4 regions of the Pannonibacter sp. genome follow, and region 3 is predicted to be linked to each of the others. Evidence: predicted binding sites of a transcription regulator. Region 3 holds the regulator's gene; each other region holds the start of a gene.
The links. Region 3 encodes PhoB, which activates phosphate uptake and scavenging genes when phosphate is short. Its sites were predicted from a motif close to TGTCATNNANCTGTCAT; they were not measured.

Region 1 (4,616 bases), on a different contig from region 3:
GTTTTACTGATCCTCCTTGCAATCGTGAAAGCTAGGCAGAGCGGACACGAATGTTTTTGGGAGGGAACTTGAATATGAACCGTGCACTCAAGGCTGCTGCTCTGTGCGGCTCGGCGCTGAGCCTGATCGCGGTGGCCGGACAGGCCCAGGCGGGCGGCTTCGCGCTGCGGGAGCAGAGCGCTTACTACCAGGGCATGTCTTTCGCCGGCAACGGCACCACCGGCCCGAGCATCTCGTCGATGTTCTGGAACCCGGCGACGATCACCGGCGCAGGCGAGGGGATCACCTTCGAATCCCACAACTCGTTCATCGTGCCGAGCGCGGATCTGGATGCGACCTTCACCAAGGGGTCTATTCCGTGGATCGGTTCGGGTTCTGGCAAAACCGGCGACATCGGCTCCGATGCCTGGATTCCGGCCAGCTACAATGCCTACAAGGTCAATGATGACCTGTTCGTCGGCATGTCGATCACCGCACCGTTCGGTCTGGCGACCAAGCCGAGCCCGGACTGGTCCGGCAAGTGGTACAACCGCTCGTCGGAAGTGTTCTCGGTCAATTTCACCCCAACCGTCGGCTACCGCATCAACGACATGATCTCGGTCGGCGCCGGCCTCCAGATCCAGTATCTGCAGGTTCGCCTGAAATCGGCTTTCCCGCTGTCTTCGACGGCGCAGACGGCCGAAGTGAAGGGCAGCGATATCGGATTTGGCGTGACGGCGGGTGTAACGGTCAAGCCGATGGAGGGCACCGAGTTCGGCCTCGGCTTCCGTTCGGCTGTGTCGCACGAGCTTGACGGCAAATACATCCAGCCGGCCGGCGTGGCGCTTCCCTCCGGCACGCCGTTCCCGGCGATGACCACAGGCATCACTGCGTCGACGATGACCCCTGAAATGGTCACCTTCTCTGTCAAGCAGCGGGTGTCGGATGCGTTCCGGGTTGCCGGCACCGTCGAGTGGACCAACTGGAGCCGTCTTGGCACCATTCACACCAAGCCGAAGTCTGGCACCACGGCAACGCCGGATCTCAAGTTTAACTACAATGACGGTTGGTTCTTTGCCGTTGGCGGCGAGTACGACTACAATGAAAAGCTGACGTTGCGCGCCGGCCTTGCCTATGAACTGTCCCCGATCGACGACAAGATCCGTTCAGCTCGCCTGCCAGACAACAACCGTTACTGGCTTTCGGCCGGTCTGAGCTACAAGGTCATGGAAAACATGTCCCTGGATCTCGGCTACACGCACATCATTCCGGAGAAGACCAAGATCGACATCGGCCCCGGGCATCAGGACTACAACCCGGGCGTTGGTCGCCTGACCGCGAATGTCGATGCAAATGTCAACATCTTTACGGCAGCCTTCCGCTATCGCTGGGGTGGCAAGCTCTGACATGTCTGCTCTGAAGTAAAAGAAAGCCGGCGCATCGCGTCGGCTTTCAGACTGCTGACAAACCCTCTTTGGTCATCCCGGACGCAGCGAAGCGAAGATCCGGGACCGGAGTGCCAAGGTCTCTCCGGTCCCGGCTCAGCGCTACGCTTGGCCGGGATGACGGCAGTGGGGTCGAGGTTTGTCATCAAGCTCAAAGCCGGCGCATCGCGTCGGCTTTTTTTGTTGTCTGCGGTGTCATGAAGGCCATGGTGGCGTTAAGCATGCTGTCATAAAGCGCCGTTTCTTTTCAGGGATTTAGTCAATCGGGCCGACGGAAACCGCCGCATTCCGCTCTCTGTCATATTCCTGATACCTGAATCGCGTCTAAGAGCCTCGTCCTTGACGTGGAGTGCGGACGATGACAGCGCGACCGGAAGCGCGGCACTATCGGGCTTTGTTCATTTCCGATGTTCATCTCGGAACCCGCGGCTGCCAGGCTGACCTCTTACTTGATTTCCTCAAGTACAATGATGCCGAGACCGTCTATCTGGTTGGGGACATCGTTGATGGCTGGCGCCTGAAGCGCGCCTGGTATTGGCCGCAGGCGCATAATGACGTGATCCAGAAGATCCTGCGCAAGGCCCGCAAGGGTGCGCGGATTTTCTATATCCCCGGCAATCACGATGAGTTCCTGCGCGACTTCCTTGGCACGCATTTCGGCGGCGTCGAGGTCGCCGACAGCGTGGTTCATACCGCTGCGGACGGGCGCGAATATCTTGTCATCCATGGCGACCAGTTCGACGTCGTCATCCGCCACGCGAAGTGGCTCGCCTTTTTCGGGGATAAGGCCTATGTCGCCGCGCTTGGCCTGAATACGACGCTGAATTTCATGCGTCGCCGGCTTGGCCTCACCTATTGGTCGCTGTCGGCCTGGGCGAAGCTGAAGGTCAAGAATGCGGTCAGCTTCATTGGTCGTTTTGAAGAAGCCCTGTCGGATGAAGCCAGGCGCCAGGGGACCCATGGCGTGATCTGCGGGCACATTCACCATGCGGCGAGCCACATGACCCATGGCATCCACTATATCAATACCGGTGACTGGGTTGAGAGCTGCACGGCCGTTGCCGAGCATCATGACGGGACCTTCGAGGTGATCCGATGGGTGGAACACGCGAAGCTGGAAACCTCGGACGAGGCGGCCCAGGAGCAGCCCGTCGCGGCATGACCTCCGTTCTCATCGTGACGGATGCCTGGCATCCGCAAATCAATGGTGTGGTCCGCTCGCTCGAACGCACAGCCGAAGAGCTGCAGCGGATGGGCGTGCGTGTCGAGTTTCTGACGCCGCAATTGTTCCGTACGCTGCCGTGCCCGACTTACCCGGAAATTCGCCTATCGTTGACGACACCGGGGCGGGTTCGGTCGCTGATGCGCAAGTTCAATTGCGATCATCTCCACATCGCCACGGAGGGGCCGCTTGGCATTCTTGCCCGTCGTGCCGCGTTAAAGACCGGGCAAATCTTCACGACGAGCTACCACACCCGGTTTCCCGAGTATCTCTCTGCGCGCCTGCCTGTGCCTCTTGACTGGACTTATGGTTGGCTGCGCCGGTTCCACAATGCCGGGCAGGGGTGCATGGTAGCGACCCGATCGCTGGACGACGATCTGACTGCGAGGGGCTTCACCAACCTGATGCGCTGGTCGCGCGGGGTTGATGATGCCGTGTTCCGGCCCTTCGAAGGCAATGTCCTGCCGGAGGATTTGCCGCGGCCGATCTTCATGAATGTCGGGCGCGTTGCGGTCGAGAAGAATATCACCGCGTTCCTGGATCTGGATCTTCCGGGCAGCAAGGTCGTGGTCGGCGAGGGGCCGCAGCTGGAACCGTTGCGCAAGGCCTATCCGGATGTGCTGTTTACCGGCGCCAAGGTTGGTGAGGATCTGGCTCGCCACTATGCTGCAGCCGATGTTTTCGTCTTTCCGTCGCTGACGGATACCTTCGGCAATGTCCTGCTTGAGGCGCTGGCCTGCGGTGTCCCTGTCGCAGCCTATCCCGTGATGGGCCCGCTGGATGTGATCGGTGAGAGCGGGGCAGGGGTTCTCTCGCACGACCTGCGCGAGGCGGCCCTTGCAGCCCTTGATATTCCACGGGATTACTGCCGCCAGGTGGCGCAGGGCTACTCCTGGGCCAACAGTTCTCGCCAGTTTCTCGAGAACGCCGAACTGGCCCATGCAAGGCAGATCGCTGGGCACAGCTCTGCAGCGGATACATCGGCTGCAGCTGAATAGCACCGGGCCGCTTGTGAAGGGGGCACCTTGCTGCTACCGCTGAACAGCGCAACGGAGACCCCTCAGATGTTGGACCTGCCGAGCTACGAGACTGTGCTTGCGGCCCGTGACCGGCTTGCAGGCCACGCGGTTGTGACCCCGCTGTTGCGGTTCCCTGTGCTTGATGCGGCGGCGGGGCGTCCTGTTCTGGTGAAGCCTGAAGTTCTGCAGCGCACCGGATCCTTCAAGTTTCGCGGTGCTTTCAATCGTCTGTCGATGATCCCTTTCGATCAGCGGTCGTCCGGTGTTGTGGCTTGTTCCTCAGGCAATCATGCGCAAGGCGTTGCAGAAGCCGCCCGCATCCTTGGGCTTGCGGCGACGATTGTGATGCCTGACGACGCACCGTCCATCAAACTGCAGCGGACGCGGGACTATGGCGCACAGGTGATCACCTATCGCCGGGGTGTGGATGACCGGGATGCGATTGCCTCGGACATCTGCGAACGGACCGGGGCCACGTTCGTGCATCCCTACAATGATGCCGGCGTCATTTCCGGGCAGGGAACCGTCGGTCTCGAGATCGGTGCGCAGGCGAGGGCGCTGGGGTTGGTGCCGGACGTGGTCGTGGCCTGCACAGGCGGCGGCGGGTTGACCAGTGGCATGGCGCTTGGCCTGGCGGCCGATGCGCCCGGCGCTCTGGTCTGCACCAGTGAACCAGCCGGATTTGATGACTATGCCCGCTCCCTGGAGAGCGGCACCCGACAGGCAAATGCGGCTGCGAGCGGCTCGATCTGCGATGCCATCCTGACGGGTGAGCCCGGCGAGACAGCTTTCGGCATCCTGATGCAACATAAGGCGCGCGGCCTGGTCGTCAGCGACGCCGAGGCGCTTGCTGCTGTCGCCTTTGCGTTTCGCGAACTGAAGCTGGTCGTGGAGCCTGGCGGTGCCGTAGCCCTTGCTGCGGTTCTCTTCGGCAAGGTGCCTTCCGGTTCC
Region 2 (4,616 bases), on a different contig from region 3:
GCCAGGTCAATGACGGTGATCTGCTTGATGGCAGCCATCTCGCCGCCCTGGTTGTCGCGCTCCAGCACGGCAAAACGCTCGCCGCCCAGATGCGTGATTTCCGACAGGCCGACCCAGCCGCCAGCCGGGCTCTTGGCCTTGTCGAGCGGGTAATGGACGAAGCCCCAGGACTTGTCAGCCGGGTTGTACAGCGCCAGTTTGACCATGCCCTTCGGGTCATCGCCCCACTCGCGCTGCACGGCGACGATCACCATCGTCTTGCCATCGCGTTCGAATTCGGCAACGCCTTCAAAGGCAAAGCGCTTGGACTGGGCGACAACCGCGTCCGGCAGGGCGATCTCTTCGAGCACCTTGCCATTGGCATCCGTCTTCACCAGAAGATGCGGAATGCCTTCCTTTTCCGGGTTGCCCTCGCTGGCCAGCCAGAAGCCGCCATCCTTGGCAAGCGCGATGCCTTCCAGGTCGAACTTCTTCGGCGTGCCGCCGGTGACGTTGACATAGGAGACGATCTCGACCGGCTGCTTGGACACGTCCAGCGTGAAGATGCGGGCCTTGTCGTAGAAGCTGTCGGAGACGGCATAGACCTTGTTCGGATCGGTCTTGTCAGCGGCCAGCGCAGACAAGGCACCCCAGCCGATCGGTGCGCCGGTTTCCGGGTCCTTCACCGACACGATGGACGGATAGGCCGGCTTGGCCGCACCGAACTCATAGAGACCGACCTGGGCGCGCACCGGAGCTTCCGCATCATCCACCTCGTTTGCAACCACGAACAGGTTGCGCGAAGGGATGGTCAAGACCCCTTCCGGACCGACGTGTGTCGGCAGCACCTGCACGAATTCAGGCGCAGCGCCGGTGTCCTTGTAGACCGAAACCATGTTGGCGCGTTCAGAATTGATGAAGAAGTATGTCTGACCGCCAAAGGTGCCAACGGCAACGCCTTCCGGCTCATTGCCCTTCTTGGAGGCACGCTTGGCCGGATAGTGGCCATGCGCCATGGCGATGTGTTCCAGCTGGTTGCCGCTGTCGAACAGCACTTCACCCTTGGTATTGAAGATGGTGAAGCCACGCGAACCGCCTTCATAATCGCCTTCATTGGCGGTGATGAAACGGTCATTGTCGAGCCAGGCAACCGCGTCCGGCTCGCGCTTGACGTTTTCGGTGTTGCCCGAGGCGTCTGAGCTGACGCCCTTTGCGACCGGAACCGCTTCCGCGCTGGCGGTCCCGGCGGAGAAGTGCCCCGTCACCTTGCCGGAAGCCAGATCGATCAGGGCGAGATGATTGTTTTCCTGCAGCGTTACGACAGCCACGTTGGCCGCGTTGATGGCGACGTATTCCGGCTCCGGATCTTCACCTGCCACATCAGCCAGACCCGTCATCTCGACGATGCGGGTGGCGTCGCAATTGACCGGCTTGCCGTCGGCGTCGAGATCGAGGATCGCGACATGGCCGGCCGGCATCTGCGGAAGCGCGCCCTTGTTCAGCTCTTCGTCACGCTCGTTTTCGATCGCAATGGCGAGGAACTTGCCATCCGGCGAGATCCCGACCGAGTCCGGCTGCCCCTTGACGTCACAGGTGGCGACAATCGCCTGGGTCGCCAGGTCGACAACAGCAACATGGCCTGACGGCTTGACGTAGCTCTCGCTGGTGTTCACGCCAGCCAGGGCAAACTTGGCCGAAGTGGTAACGGAGGTCGGCTCGCCGCCCATGTCGATGCGGCCGGCCGGCTTGGGTGCGGACGCGGTGGAGACGTCGACAAAGACCAGGGAGCTGGACGGGCTGTCGGTGAAGATCAGCGTCATGCCGTCCTTGGTCGCGGTCACGATCTCGGCAGACGTCTGCGTCGCCGGATCAACGCCCTCGCCGAGGGTCTTGTAGACGGGCATCGTCGCGATACGGCTGAAGAATGCGTCCGCGGCGTTGGCTGTGCCGGCGGTTGCAACGAGGAAGCTGAGGCTGGCCAGAAGCTGGCCGCGCAGAGAACCCATGAGTGCCTCCAATATGTGAGAAAAATTACAATGCGGGAGGCACGCTAGTTGAGGTTTGATGCATCCGACGTGACACTCCGATGAATCTTCCGTGACACGCCGCAACAATCTCCGGTTTAGCCAACGCGGGACATCGCGCTTTCAAAACCGCGAAAAACAACGATCCCTGAGCGCATGAGACCCTGGGATACAAGTGCCTGTCGCCAGAGCAAACCGCCGCAGCGGCAGTCGTTGCATTGCAACACCTCAAACGAAAACGGCGGAAGCCTGCGGTTTCCGGTCGACAAGCGCGGCCATTTAGCCCTTCATGAGACACCGGCCGTTTCGGCTCCCGCCTGTTCCCCGTTTGACGGACCCTCACACATGCAAATCAGCTTTGCTCGCTCGGCGATCGTGCTCGGGCTACTGGCCTGCGTTGGCCCCTTCGCGGTGGATCTCTATTTGCCAGCCCTGCCACAGATCGCCGACGATCTCGGCACAACCATTGCCGCCGCCCAGTTCACCTTCACCGCCTACTTCCTCGCCTTCGGCATCGCCCAGCTGGTCTATGGCCCGCTGGCCGACTGGGTTGGCCGCAAGCCGCCGATCTATGCCGGTCTTGTCATCTTCATCGCCGGCTCGGCTGTCTGCGCCTTTGCGCCGGATATCCTCTGGCTTACCGTCGGCCGCTTCATTCAGGCGCTTGGCGCCGCTGCAGTCATGGTGATCCCGCGCGCGGTGATCCGCGACCTGCACACCGGCGCAGATGCAACCCGGCTGATGGCCCTGATCATGCTTGTGATCAGCATATCGCCGATGCTCGCCCCGCTGACCGGATCGGCAATCATCGCGGTTGGCAGCTGGCGGCTGATCTTCCTGGCATTGGCGGGCGCCGCCATCGTCGCGATGGCTTTGACCGCGTTCCAGCTGCCCGAAACCCTGGCACCGGACAAGCGCGTGCCCTTGCGTGGCGGCGCAATGCTGCGCGGATGCCTGGACCTTTTGAAGGATGGCCGTTTCCTCGGGCTCACCTTCATCGGCGGCTTCGGCATGGCGAGCTTCTTCGTCTTCATCGCCTCGGCCGCCTTTGTCTACATGTCGCACTACGGCCTGTCGCCCATCGGCTTCAGCCTGGCCTTTGCACTCAATGCCATCGGCTTCTTTGCTACCTCACAGTTGGCCGCCGGCTTGGGCCAGCGCTTCGGCATGGCCCGCGCGGCCTTCTTCGCTGTGCTCGGCTTTGCCGCAACGGCCTGCCTGCTGCTGGTGCTGGTTGCCCTCGGCAATGACAGCCTCTGGCTGGTCATGGCGCTGCTGTTCCTCGGCAATGCCTTCTTGGGCCTCGTCATTGCTCCCACCATGGTGATGGCACTCGACGATCACGGCGAGAACGCCGGCCTTGCCTCTTCGCTTGGCGGCACGCTGCAGATGGTGGCTGGCGGACTGATGATCGTGGCGAGCAGTCCGTTCTTTGACGGCACGGTTCTCCCGATGGTCGCAGCCATCGCGCTGTGCTCGGTGCTCTCTCTCGTCTTCGCCGCAGTGACCCTCGGCCCTGACCTGAAACACAGTGCCCCGGCCTGACGGCCGGGTCGCCATCCCGCACCGCGCAATGAAATATTGACAAGATGGGGGTTCCGGGTCACAACCTTGCCCGGTCTGGGACAGGAAAGACGAGTTATGAGCATTCGGCACGCAGCCGACATGACGGGCATGATGACGATGGCAACCGCCGTCGCTGCTCGCGCTCGCACGCTCGTCACCGCCGCTAAACTCACCAAAACGACCACCAAAACTACCCGTTGATGGTGCCTCTCGTCCCGCGCTCCCCCGGGATGGTGGGGTGCCAGAGAGCCAGGCAGGCGTGAGACTTCACGGTGCCAGGTCTCGGGGAGACGGACGAGGAACAAGATCATGGGTTACAAGGTTGCGATTGTTGGCGCCACGGGCAATGTGGGCCGCGAAATGCTGGACATTCTGGCCGAGCGCGGGTTCCCGGCCGACGAAGTCGTCGCTCTCGCCTCGCGCCGGTCGCTTGGCACGGAAGTATCCTTTGGCGACAAGACGCTGAAGGTCCAGGCGCTCGAAAACTACGACTTCTCCGACACCGACATCTGCCTCATGTCCGCCGGCGGCACTGTCGCCAAGGAGTGGGCGCCGAAGATCGGTGCCAAGGGCTGCGTTGTCATCGACAACTCCTCCGCCTGGCGCTACGACGCGGACGTCCCGCTGATCGTTCCGGAAGTGAATGCCGATGCCATCACCGGCTTCACCAAGAAGAACATCATCGCCAACCCGAACTGCTCGACGGCCCAGCTCGTTGTCGCCCTGAAGCCGTTGCATGAAGCAGCCGGCATCAAGCGCGTTGTCGTTTCTACCTACCAGTCGGTGTCCGGCGCCGGCAAGGAAGCGATGGAAGAGCTGTTCAACCAGACCCGCGCCATCTTCGTCAACGACCCGGTCGAGAACACCAAGTTCACCAAGCGCATCGCCTTCAACCTCATTCCGCACATCGACGTCTTCATGGAAGACGGCTACACCAAGGAAGAGTGGAAGGTGATGGCCGAGACCAAGAAGATCCTCGACCCGAAGATCAAGCTGACCTGCACGGCCGTCCGCGTGCCGGTGTTCATCAGCCACTCGGAAAGCGTC
Region 3 (4,616 bases):
ACCAGCAAGCCGTTGGCACGGACCTTGGCCAATACTTCCGTATTCGGACGCACGCATTTCAGGCCGAGCATCAGGCCGCGCCCACGTGTCTCCTGCAGGACCTCAGGATAAGCGTCGATTACGGCGGCCAGTTGCTGCTTGAACAGAAGCGACTTGCGCTGCACTTCTTCGAGGAAGCCCGGCTCAAGGATCACGTCAAGCACGGCATTGCCGACGGCCATCGCCAGCGGATTGCCGCCGAAGGTGGTGCCGTGAGTGCCCGGCACCATACAGGCGGATGCGGCTTCGGTGGCAAGGCAGGCCCCCATGGGGAAACCGCCGCCAATGCCCTTGGCAACGCCCATCAGATCCGGATGGATGCCAGACCATTCATAGGCGAACAGCTTGCCCGTCCGTCCAACGCCCGTCTGGATCTCGTCGAAGATCAGCAGGATGCCTTCCTCGTCGCAGATCTCACGCAGCTTGCGCAGGAACTCGGCCGGGATCTCGCGAATGCCGCCCTCCCCCTGCACCGGCTCGATGCAGAGCGCAGCCGTGGTCGGACCGATGACGGCCTTCAGCGCGTCGAGGTCGCCAGCGGGAACCTGCAGGAACCCGGGAGCCTTCGGCCCGAAGCCTTCAAGGTACTTTGCCTGGCCGCCGGCTGCGATGGTCGCGATGGTACGGCCATGGAAGGCGCCTTCGAAGGTAATGATGTCGATCCGTTCCGGATGGCCATTGGCATAATGGAAACGACGCGCCGTCTTGAAGCAGGCCTCCATCGCCTCGGCGCCGGAGTTGGTAAAGAACACCCGATCTGCGAAAGTCGCCTCCGTCAGCCGCCGTCCCAGCTTCTCCTGACCCTGCATCTGGTACAGGTTGGAGACATGCCAGAGCTTGTCCGCCTGATCTTTCAGGGCAGCGACAAGATGGGGATGTGAATGACCGAGGGCATTTACGGCAATACCTGAACCACAGTCGAGAAATCGGCGGCCATCCGACGTCTCCAGCCACACGCCTTCTCCACGGACGAAATCAAGTTCCGCCCGAGCGTAGGTGCCGAAAAGTGCCGACGCCGTCATATGCTCAACTCCTCATGCGGGGGTCGGGGCTACTTGCCCCGGAAAACCTCTCCGGTTCAGGGATACGTATTGGGATGCCAAAACGGACTGTGCCGCCCGTGACAGGCGGCACAAGAAACGAGCGACGTTTATACACCGCCCAACGCTGCGCCTGTCAATGCAATTGGCGCGAATCCGCCACTGCCGAGTGTCGCGGACTGGGGGCGGCGTTATCTGGGGAAAAGTCGTTTCGTCCCCGGTTCATGTGCCCCGTCTCCTTGCCTCGCTTTTGGCCGCCATTGTACTGTCCTGTCTGTCGGATACGACATCTCGTGCTGTAGATCACCAAATCATACTGGATATGCCACGTTGGGCGCGGAGCATGCGCGCCTTAACAACTGGTTACTGCCTAAATTTACAATCTACAGCCGGAAACGGCGGGGTGTGACGGATGAGCTGGACTGACGAACGCGTGGAACTGCTGAAGAAGCTCTGGTCGGATGGCCTGAGCGCGAGCCAGATTGCTGCCGAACTCGGCGGGATCACGCGCAATGCGGTGATCGGCAAGGTGCATCGGCTTGGACTGTCCGGACGCGCCAAGGCGGTTGCGCCGACGGCGAAGCCGCGGCGGGCCCGCACACCCGCAAGTGCTGCGCCGTCTGCGCCACGTCCGGCACAGGCACCGGTGGCGCAGAGCCGCGGGGCAACGGCCTTGAAAATGGAACCCATGGAAGAAGCCGCGCTCGACGTCGAGCCGCAGGTGGAACCGATGGCAGAAGTCGTTCCGATCACCGAGCGGGCAACAATCCTGACCCTGACCGAACGCACCTGCAAGTGGCCGATTGGCGATCCAAGCACCCAGGACTTCTACTTTTGCGGTCGCCACTCTGATCCTGGCGTGCCTTATTGCGCGCATCACTGCCGCATCGCCTATCAGCCGGTCAATGATCGCCGGCGCGACAAGGACCGCAAGCAACTCGCTCGCGCCTGATACAGATCTCAGAGGGGGCCAACCAGTCTGTGGTCCCCTCGCCCAGGTTAAGGCCCGCCGGAGCGATCGCCCGGCGGGCCTTTTTCATCTCCTGCGAAAAACGCCGCACACAGCAAAAAGCCCGCACGTGACGGGCTTTCTCGGATCAAGGCACTGGCCGGGTTGATCAGATGGCAACCGCGAACTGGTCGTTGAAGGCGTAGCCTGCGCCGCGCACCGTGCGGATCGGGTCTTTCACCTTGCCCCTGTTTATGGCCTTGCGCAAACGGCCGACGTGCACATCCACCGTCCGCTCGTCCACATACACATCATGGCCCCAGACGCCATCGAGCAATTGCTCACGGGAAAAGACGCGGCCAGGCGAGGTCATCAGGAACTCGAGCAACCGGAACTCGGTCGGGCCGAGATGGATTTCCTTGCCGTTGCGGCGGACCCGATGCGTCTCGCGGTCCAGCTCGATGTCACCGGCGCGGAGCATGGTCGAGACCACCTCCGGACGGGCGCGGCGGAGGATCGCCCGAACACGCGCCATCAGTTCCGGGATCGAGAACGGCTTGACCACATAGTCGTCCGCGCCCGTCGCAAGACCACGGATACGCTCGGCTTCCTCACCGCGGGCCGTGAGCATGATCACAGGAAGACGCTCGGTTTCCGCTCGGGCACGTAGACGTCGGCAAAGTTCGATGCCCGACAGGCCCGGCAGCATCCAGTCGAGAAGCAGCAGGTCCGGCTGGCTTTCGCGCAGCCGGATTTCAGCTTCATCCCCGCGAGCACAGGACTCGACGGAGTAACCTTCAGCTTCCAGGTTGTAACGCAACAACAGGCTCAAGGGCTCTTCGTCTTCAACGATCAGAACCTTAGGCATTCACACGCTCCAGCAAACAGACGCGGGGACCCGCGTCAGGCATTCTCGAGATCGGCAAGGCCGGTTTCGTCGATCTTGCGGCGGGCTTCCAGCAACTGGTTGCCGGTGACCATGAAGTAGACGTTTTCCGCAATGTTGGTCGCGTGATCGCCGATGCGCTCGATGTTCTTGGCGCAGAACAGGAGATGCGCGCACTGGGTGATCTTGCGCGGATCTTCCATCATGTATGTCAAGAGTTCCCGGAACAGCGAGGTGTAGATTGCATCCACCTCGTCATCGCGTTCGCGAACGGTCTGTGCCGCCACGGCGTCGTGACTGGTGTAGGCATCCAGAACTGCCTTCAGCTGGTTCAGCGCCAGCTCAGCCATGTGCTCGACGCCGAAAGCGGCCTTCTTCGAGTTGAAGTCGCCATCGATGGCGATGACGCGCTTGGCGATGTTCTTGGCCAGATCGCCGACGCGCTCAAGGTCGTTGGCGATACGTCCGGCCGCCATGATCTCGCGCAGGTCCTGGCCCATCGGCTGGCGCAGGGCGACGATGCGGATGAACTTGGCTTCGATTTCCTGCTGCAACTCGTCGAGACGGGCGTCCTGCAGGATCGTCTTGTGCGCTTTCTCCAGATCCTGCGACAGCAGCGCTGTCACGGCGTCATTCACCAGCGCTTCGGCAAGGCCGCCCATCTCGGCGACCCGGCCGGCCAGCGCGCGCAGTTCTTCATCATAGGAACTGACGGTATGCTCGGACATGTTCAAATCCTTCTCGCGTTGGAGGACCAGAGGACTCAGCCGAAACGGCCAGTGATATAGTCCTGCGTACGCTTGTCCTGCGGGTTCGTGAAGATGTCCTGCGTTGCGCCTTCCTCGACAAGATTGCCAAGGTGGAAGAACGCGGTGCGCTGGGACACGCGGGCGGCCTGCTGCATCGAGTGGGTCACGATCACAATGGTGTAGTTCGCGCGCAACTCATCGATGAGCTCTTCCACCTTCGCCGTCGCAATCGGATCCAGCGCCGAGCAGGGCTCGTCCATCAGGATCACTTCCGGGCTCACGGCAATGGCGCGGGCGATGCAGAGGCGCTGCTGCTGGCCACCGGACAGGCCCGTACCACCTTCATCAAGGCGATCCTTCACCTCGTTCCAGAGGCCTGCCTTCTGCAGGCTGGCCGAGACAACTTCGTCCAGTTCGGCCTTGGTCCGGGTCAGGCCATGAATACGCGGGCCGTAGGCGACGTTTTCATAGATCGACTTCGGGAACGGGTTCGGCTTCTGGAACACCATGCCGACCTTGGCCCGCAGTTGGACCGGGTCAACGCGCGGATCATAGATGTTTTCGCCGTCGATGGAGATATTGCCTTCGACACGGCAGATGTCGATCGTGTCATTCATGCGGTTCAGCGTCCGCAGGAATGTCGACTTGCCACAGCCCGACGGGCCGATGAAAGCCGTTACGGAACACGGTTGAATGTTGATGTTCACGTCCTTGATGGCGTGCTTTTCGCCGTAATAGACCTGAACGTTGTTCGCGACGATCTTGTGCTGGGCGAGGTCCACATCATTCTCCAGATTTACAGAAACGTTCATCGGATGTCCCCTTCTTACCAACGGCGTTCAAAGCGGCGACGCAGGACGATCGCGACCAGGTTCATGACAACAAGGAATATCAGCAGGACGATAATCGCGCCGGAGGCTCGCTCCACGAAGGCGGGGTCACCACGCTGCGTC
Region 4 (4,616 bases), on a different contig from region 3:
GGCCTGCAGCCCGGACAGGAAGAAGATGAAATTATACGGGATCTGCTTCCACACCGCGATCACGACCATGGCGAAGGCGGTGTCGTAATAGTTGACGCCGACACGCATGTCCCAGCCGAACAGGGCGGCCAGATCCACCAGCGGGCCGATGTGCTGGTCGAAGAACATGATGCCCATGAGACCCGCCACCGGCGGGGCGATGGCATAGACCCACATCAGCAGGCTGCGATAGGTGGAGGCACCCGTCAGCACCGCATCGGCCTTCACCGCCAGCACCAGGGCGAAGGACAGCGACAGGAAGGTGACAATCAGCGTGAACACAAGCGTGAACTGGGCAATCCGTAGATACTCGGATGAGCCCAGCACCGTGGTGTAGTTCTCGAGCCCGACGAAGGTGGCACCAAAGCCGAAGGGATCCTCGATGTAGAACGAGGACTGGATCGCCTGTGCCGACGGCCAGTAGAAGAAGATGAAGATGATGGCCAGCTGCGGGGCGAGCAGGAAATAGGGCAGCAGCGGCGAGGAAAACTGGGCGCGCTTCATGGGCTGGCTCGCGGATCTGGCGGGCGTCCCGGCCTCGGAGGGCCGGCAGGACGCAAAATGGACGAGAGGACGAACGGCCGGGCAGGGCCCGGCCGTTGTCTTGGTGGCAGGATCAGATCAGCCGGCGGTCTTGGCGAAGCGGGAGAGGATCTGGTTTGCTTCTTCTTCGATGGTCTTGAAGGCGTCCTCGACCTTGACTTCACCAGCGAAGACCTTGCCGAACTCGCGGTTCATGACGTCGCGGATCTGCGGGTAGAAGCCGAGGCGATAGCCCTTGGACCATTCCCCGCCCGGCAGCATCAGCTGCTGGATGCCGACTTCGGCAGCCGGGGTGGTGGTGTAATAGCCGTCCTTCTTGGCCAGTTCATAGGCGGCCGAGGTGATCGGCACGTAGCCGGAGGTCTTGTGGTACCAGTACTGGATCTCAGGCGAGGTCAGGAACTGGAAGAAGTCGGCCGAACACTTGTTCTCTTCAGCCGGCTTGCCGGCCATGGCGAACAGGGCCGCGCCGCCGATGAAGGAGTTGGTGCCAGCGCCCTTGATGCCTTCCCAGTAGGGCAGGAACGTTGCGCCGAACGGCATGGTGGCCGTCTGCTGCAGGCCGCCGAAGGAGCCCGACGAACCGATCCACAGGGCAACCTTGCCCTCTTCGAACGGCTTCTGGTTCTCGTTCCAGCCTGCGCCGTAGAAGCCGAACAGGTCAGCCTGCTTCCACTCGACCAGCTTCTCGAACATCTTGCGCTGTTCGGGGGAGTTGACGGTCAGCTTTGCGCCTTCCGCACCGTCGAAGCCGTTGTTGTTGTTGGCAAACGGCAGGTTGTTGCGGGAGTGGAAATTCTCGACCATTTCCCACGGCAGGTGCGACTGCACCAGCGGGATGTAGCCGGCAGCTTTCAGCTTCGGAGCGATGGCTTCGAACTCTTCCCAGGTCTTCGGAGCTTCGACACCGGCCTTCTTCAGAGCGTCGGTGTTGAAATACATGATCGGAGCGGAGGAGTTGAACGGCATGCCGATGAATTTGCCATCCTTGTCGGCGTAGAAATGACGCACGCCCTGGATGAAGTCTTCGGCCTTGAACGGATAACCGGCTTCGCGGATCAGGTCCTCGGCAGCAACCGTCGCGCCCTTGGCGTTGATGATGGTGGCGGCACCGGCATCGAACACCTGCAGGATGTTCGGCTGCTGGCCGGAGCGGAAGGCAGCGATGCCCGAAGCGAGGGCTTCCTCGTAGGTGCCCTTGGAAACCGGGGTCAGCGCGCAAGCGGACTGGGCTGCGTTGAACTTGGTGGCCAGTTCATTGATGATTTCGCCGTTGCGGCCGCCCATGCCATGCCACCAAGAAATCTGGGTGGCGGCAAAGGCCGGCGCGGAGGCGCTGAGAAGGGCGGCCGCGGCGACGGCGCCAGCGACGAGGGTGCGGAACGACATGGGACACTCCTTGAGTGGATCGGGCCCGGGATGGTCGGGCGTTGCATGCGCGAATGAGCCTGCAGTCTGGATCTGCCTCCCGCAGGCGGCAGAAGGATCAAGCCGGCTTTGGGTAGTGTTTTCATATGAAACCATGATGTCGCCCGCGCGAAACTTTGGCGACAGTTACATGACGCATTGACCCCATGTTCAAGCTCGCGGATGGCGCTGTAATATAAAGTGCGTTGCCTGAATGTGACGATGGAATACGATGGAATATACTGGAATCTTGATGGCAAGCGATCGCGAATGCGCGGAATTCGTTGGCTTTGCTGCGTTGCATGATGCAACTGGTGCAGCGAGGGCATTGTCGCCGTCATTGAATTGTCGTACAACTTTCATATGAACGACATGCGCAGTTCATATGAAAACAATAAGCAGCGCAGGGGCAAGCAGGGCTTTCAGCTTTCTGGCTGAATGCCCGGTTCCAAGCGCTGTCCGGGCCGGACGGCCCCGCAACTGGGAGCAGGAAACACAATGGCTAAACGTCATCTTCTGGCCAGCCTCGTCGCCGCAGCGGCAATGGCTGGCACTTCGACCGCAGCTTTCGCCGCAACCGAAATCACCTGGTGGCATGCCATGGGTGGCGAACTCGGCGCCAAGCTGGAAGCAATCGCGACCAAGTACAACGAAACCCAGAGCGACTATAAGGTCGTTCCGGTGTTCAAGGGCACCTATCCGGAGACCCTGACCGCTGCCATCGCCGCCTTCCGCGCTGGCCAGCAGCCGCACATCGTGCAGGTTTTCGAAGTCGGCACCGGCACCATGATGGCCGCCAAGGGCGCCGTCTATCCGGTTTATGAACTGATGAAGAACGCCGGCGAGCCGTTCGACCCGAAGGCATTCCTGCCGTCCGTCGTTGGCTACTACACCGACACCGAGGGCAACATGCTCTCCATGCCGTTCAATTCCTCGACGCCGGTCCTGTATTACAACAAGGACGTCTTCACCAAGGCTGGCCTTGACGCCAACACGCCGCCGAAGACCTGGGAAGAGATGGAATCCTTCTCCAAGAAGATCATGGAATCCGGCGCGGCCAAGTGCGGCTTCACCACAGGCTGGGTTTCCTGGGTCCAGACCGAAAACCTGTCCGCTTGGCATAACCAGCAGATCGGCACGCTCGAGAACGGCTTTGGTGGTCTGAAGACCGAACTGACCTACAACAATCCGCTTGTTGCCAAGCACTGGGCCAACCTGAAGACCTGGCAGGACGCCGGCATCTTCCAGTACGGCGGCAAGGGTGGCGGCAACGACGCTCCGCCGAAGTTCTACTCGCAGGAATGCGCCATGTACATGAACTCCTCCGCCTCGCGCGCTGGCGTTCTGGCCAATGCGAAGGACTTCGAGGTCGGTATCACGATGCTGCCGCACTATGCAGACGTCAAGCCGCAGAACTCGATCATCGGCGGTGCAACCCTGTGGGTGCTGCAGGGCAAGAAGGACGAAGAATACAAGGGCGTAGCCAACTTCTTCACCTATCTGTCCTCGCCGGAAGTCCAGGCTCAGTGGCACCAGGACACCGGCTACCTGCCGATCACCCAGGCTGCCTATGACCTCAGCCAGCAGCAGGGCTTCTACGAAAAGAACCCGGGTGCTGACGTGTCGATCAAGCAGATGACGCTGAACGAGCCGACGGCCAACTCCAAGGGTCTTCGTTTCGGCAGCTACGTGCAGATCCGTGACATCATCGACGAAGAGTTCCAGCAGGTCCTGAGCGGTGCCAAGACCGCCGAAGTCGCCCTGGGCGACCTCGACAAGCGCGGCAACGTGCTGCTGCGTGAATTCGAGGCGGCCAACGCCAACTGATCCCTAAAGGATCCAAATCGCCCACGTCCCGGTCGCCTTTCAGGTCGCCGGGACGTGGGTCTTTCTGTCCGTCGCGCGACCAGGTGTCCCTGATGCAAACCAAACGCACGATCTTCCCCAACAAGGTTCTGCCGTATTTCCTGCTGGCGCCTCAGCTCGCAATCACGGGTATCTTTTTCTTCTGGCCCGCCGGCCAGGCGATCTGGCAATCGTTCCTGCGCGAGGATGCCTTCGGCTTCAAGACGACATTTGTCGGCCTTGCCAACTACACTGTGCTGCTCGACGACCCGAACTACCTGAACTCGCTTCAGGTTACCCTGGTCTTCTCGATTTGCGTCGCCGCGCTGTCCCTCGGGCTGGCCCTGCTGCTTGCCGTCTGCGTCGATCGGCTGATCAAGGGCGCCAGCGGTTACACCACGCTGTTGCTGTGGCCCTACGCCGTCGCCCCGGCGATCGCCGGTGTGCTGTGGTGGTTCCTGTTCAACCCGACCATCGGCATCCTGCCGTTCATCATGGAACAACTGGGCTATGACTGGAATCATTCGCTGAACAGCACCGATGCAATGATCCTTGTCGTCGTTGCCGCGAGCTGGAAGCAGATCTCCTACAATTTCATCTTCTTTCTGGCCGGGCTGCAGTCGATCCCGTTGTCGCTGCGCGAAGCTGCTGCCATCGACGGTGCCGGGCCGTTCAAGCGCTTCTTCACGATCACGCTGCCGCTGCTGTCTCCGACCTCATTCTTCCTGATGGTCGTGAACGTTGTCTACGCCATGTTCGATACCTTCGGCATCATCCACGCC

Region 1: the regulator PhoB is predicted to act here: its motif matches at 1,721-1,737, upstream of ACTIFE_RS13795 (UDP-2,3-diacylglucosamine diphosphatase).
Region 2: the regulator PhoB is predicted to act here: its motif matches at 2,066-2,082, upstream of ACTIFE_RS12690 (esterase-like activity of phytase family protein).
Region 4: the regulator PhoB is predicted to act here: its motif matches at 2,336-2,352, upstream of ugpB (sn-glycerol-3-phosphate ABC transporter substrate-binding protein UgpB).

What each region holds. Positions count from the first base shown of each region.
Region 1 covers NZ_JBHYDX010000018.1:53,035-57,650, forward strand. The annotation lists gene ACTIFE_RS13790 (OmpP1/FadL family transporter) at 75-1,385, shown strand; gene ACTIFE_RS13795 (UDP-2,3-diacylglucosamine diphosphatase) at 1,783-2,586, shown strand; gene ACTIFE_RS13800 (glycosyltransferase family 4 protein) at 2,583-3,644, shown strand; gene ACTIFE_RS13805 (threonine ammonia-lyase) at 3,711-4,616, shown strand, end outside.
Region 2 covers NZ_JBHYDX010000016.1:62,723-67,338, reverse strand. The annotation lists gene ACTIFE_RS12690 (esterase-like activity of phytase family protein) at 1-1,985, opposite strand, end outside; gene ACTIFE_RS12685 (multidrug effflux MFS transporter) at 2,349-3,548, shown strand; gene ACTIFE_RS12680 (aspartate-semialdehyde dehydrogenase) at 3,879-4,616, shown strand, end outside.
Region 3 covers NZ_JBHYDX010000006.1:75,830-80,445, reverse strand. The annotation lists gene ACTIFE_RS06030 (aspartate aminotransferase family protein) at 1-1,061, opposite strand, end outside; gene ACTIFE_RS06025 (GcrA family cell cycle regulator) at 1,492-2,031, shown strand; gene phoB (phosphate regulon transcriptional regulator PhoB) at 2,198-2,896, opposite strand; gene phoU (phosphate signaling complex protein PhoU) at 2,932-3,642, opposite strand; gene pstB (phosphate ABC transporter ATP-binding protein PstB) at 3,678-4,475, opposite strand; gene pstA (phosphate ABC transporter permease PstA) at 4,490-4,616, opposite strand, start outside.
Region 4 covers NZ_JBHYDX010000046.1:1,224-5,839, reverse strand. The annotation lists gene ACTIFE_RS20325 (ABC transporter permease subunit) at 1-543, opposite strand, end outside; gene ACTIFE_RS20320 (extracellular solute-binding protein) at 661-1,971, opposite strand; gene ugpB (sn-glycerol-3-phosphate ABC transporter substrate-binding protein UgpB) at 2,488-3,816, shown strand; gene ugpA (sn-glycerol-3-phosphate ABC transporter permease UgpA) at 3,909-4,616, shown strand, end outside.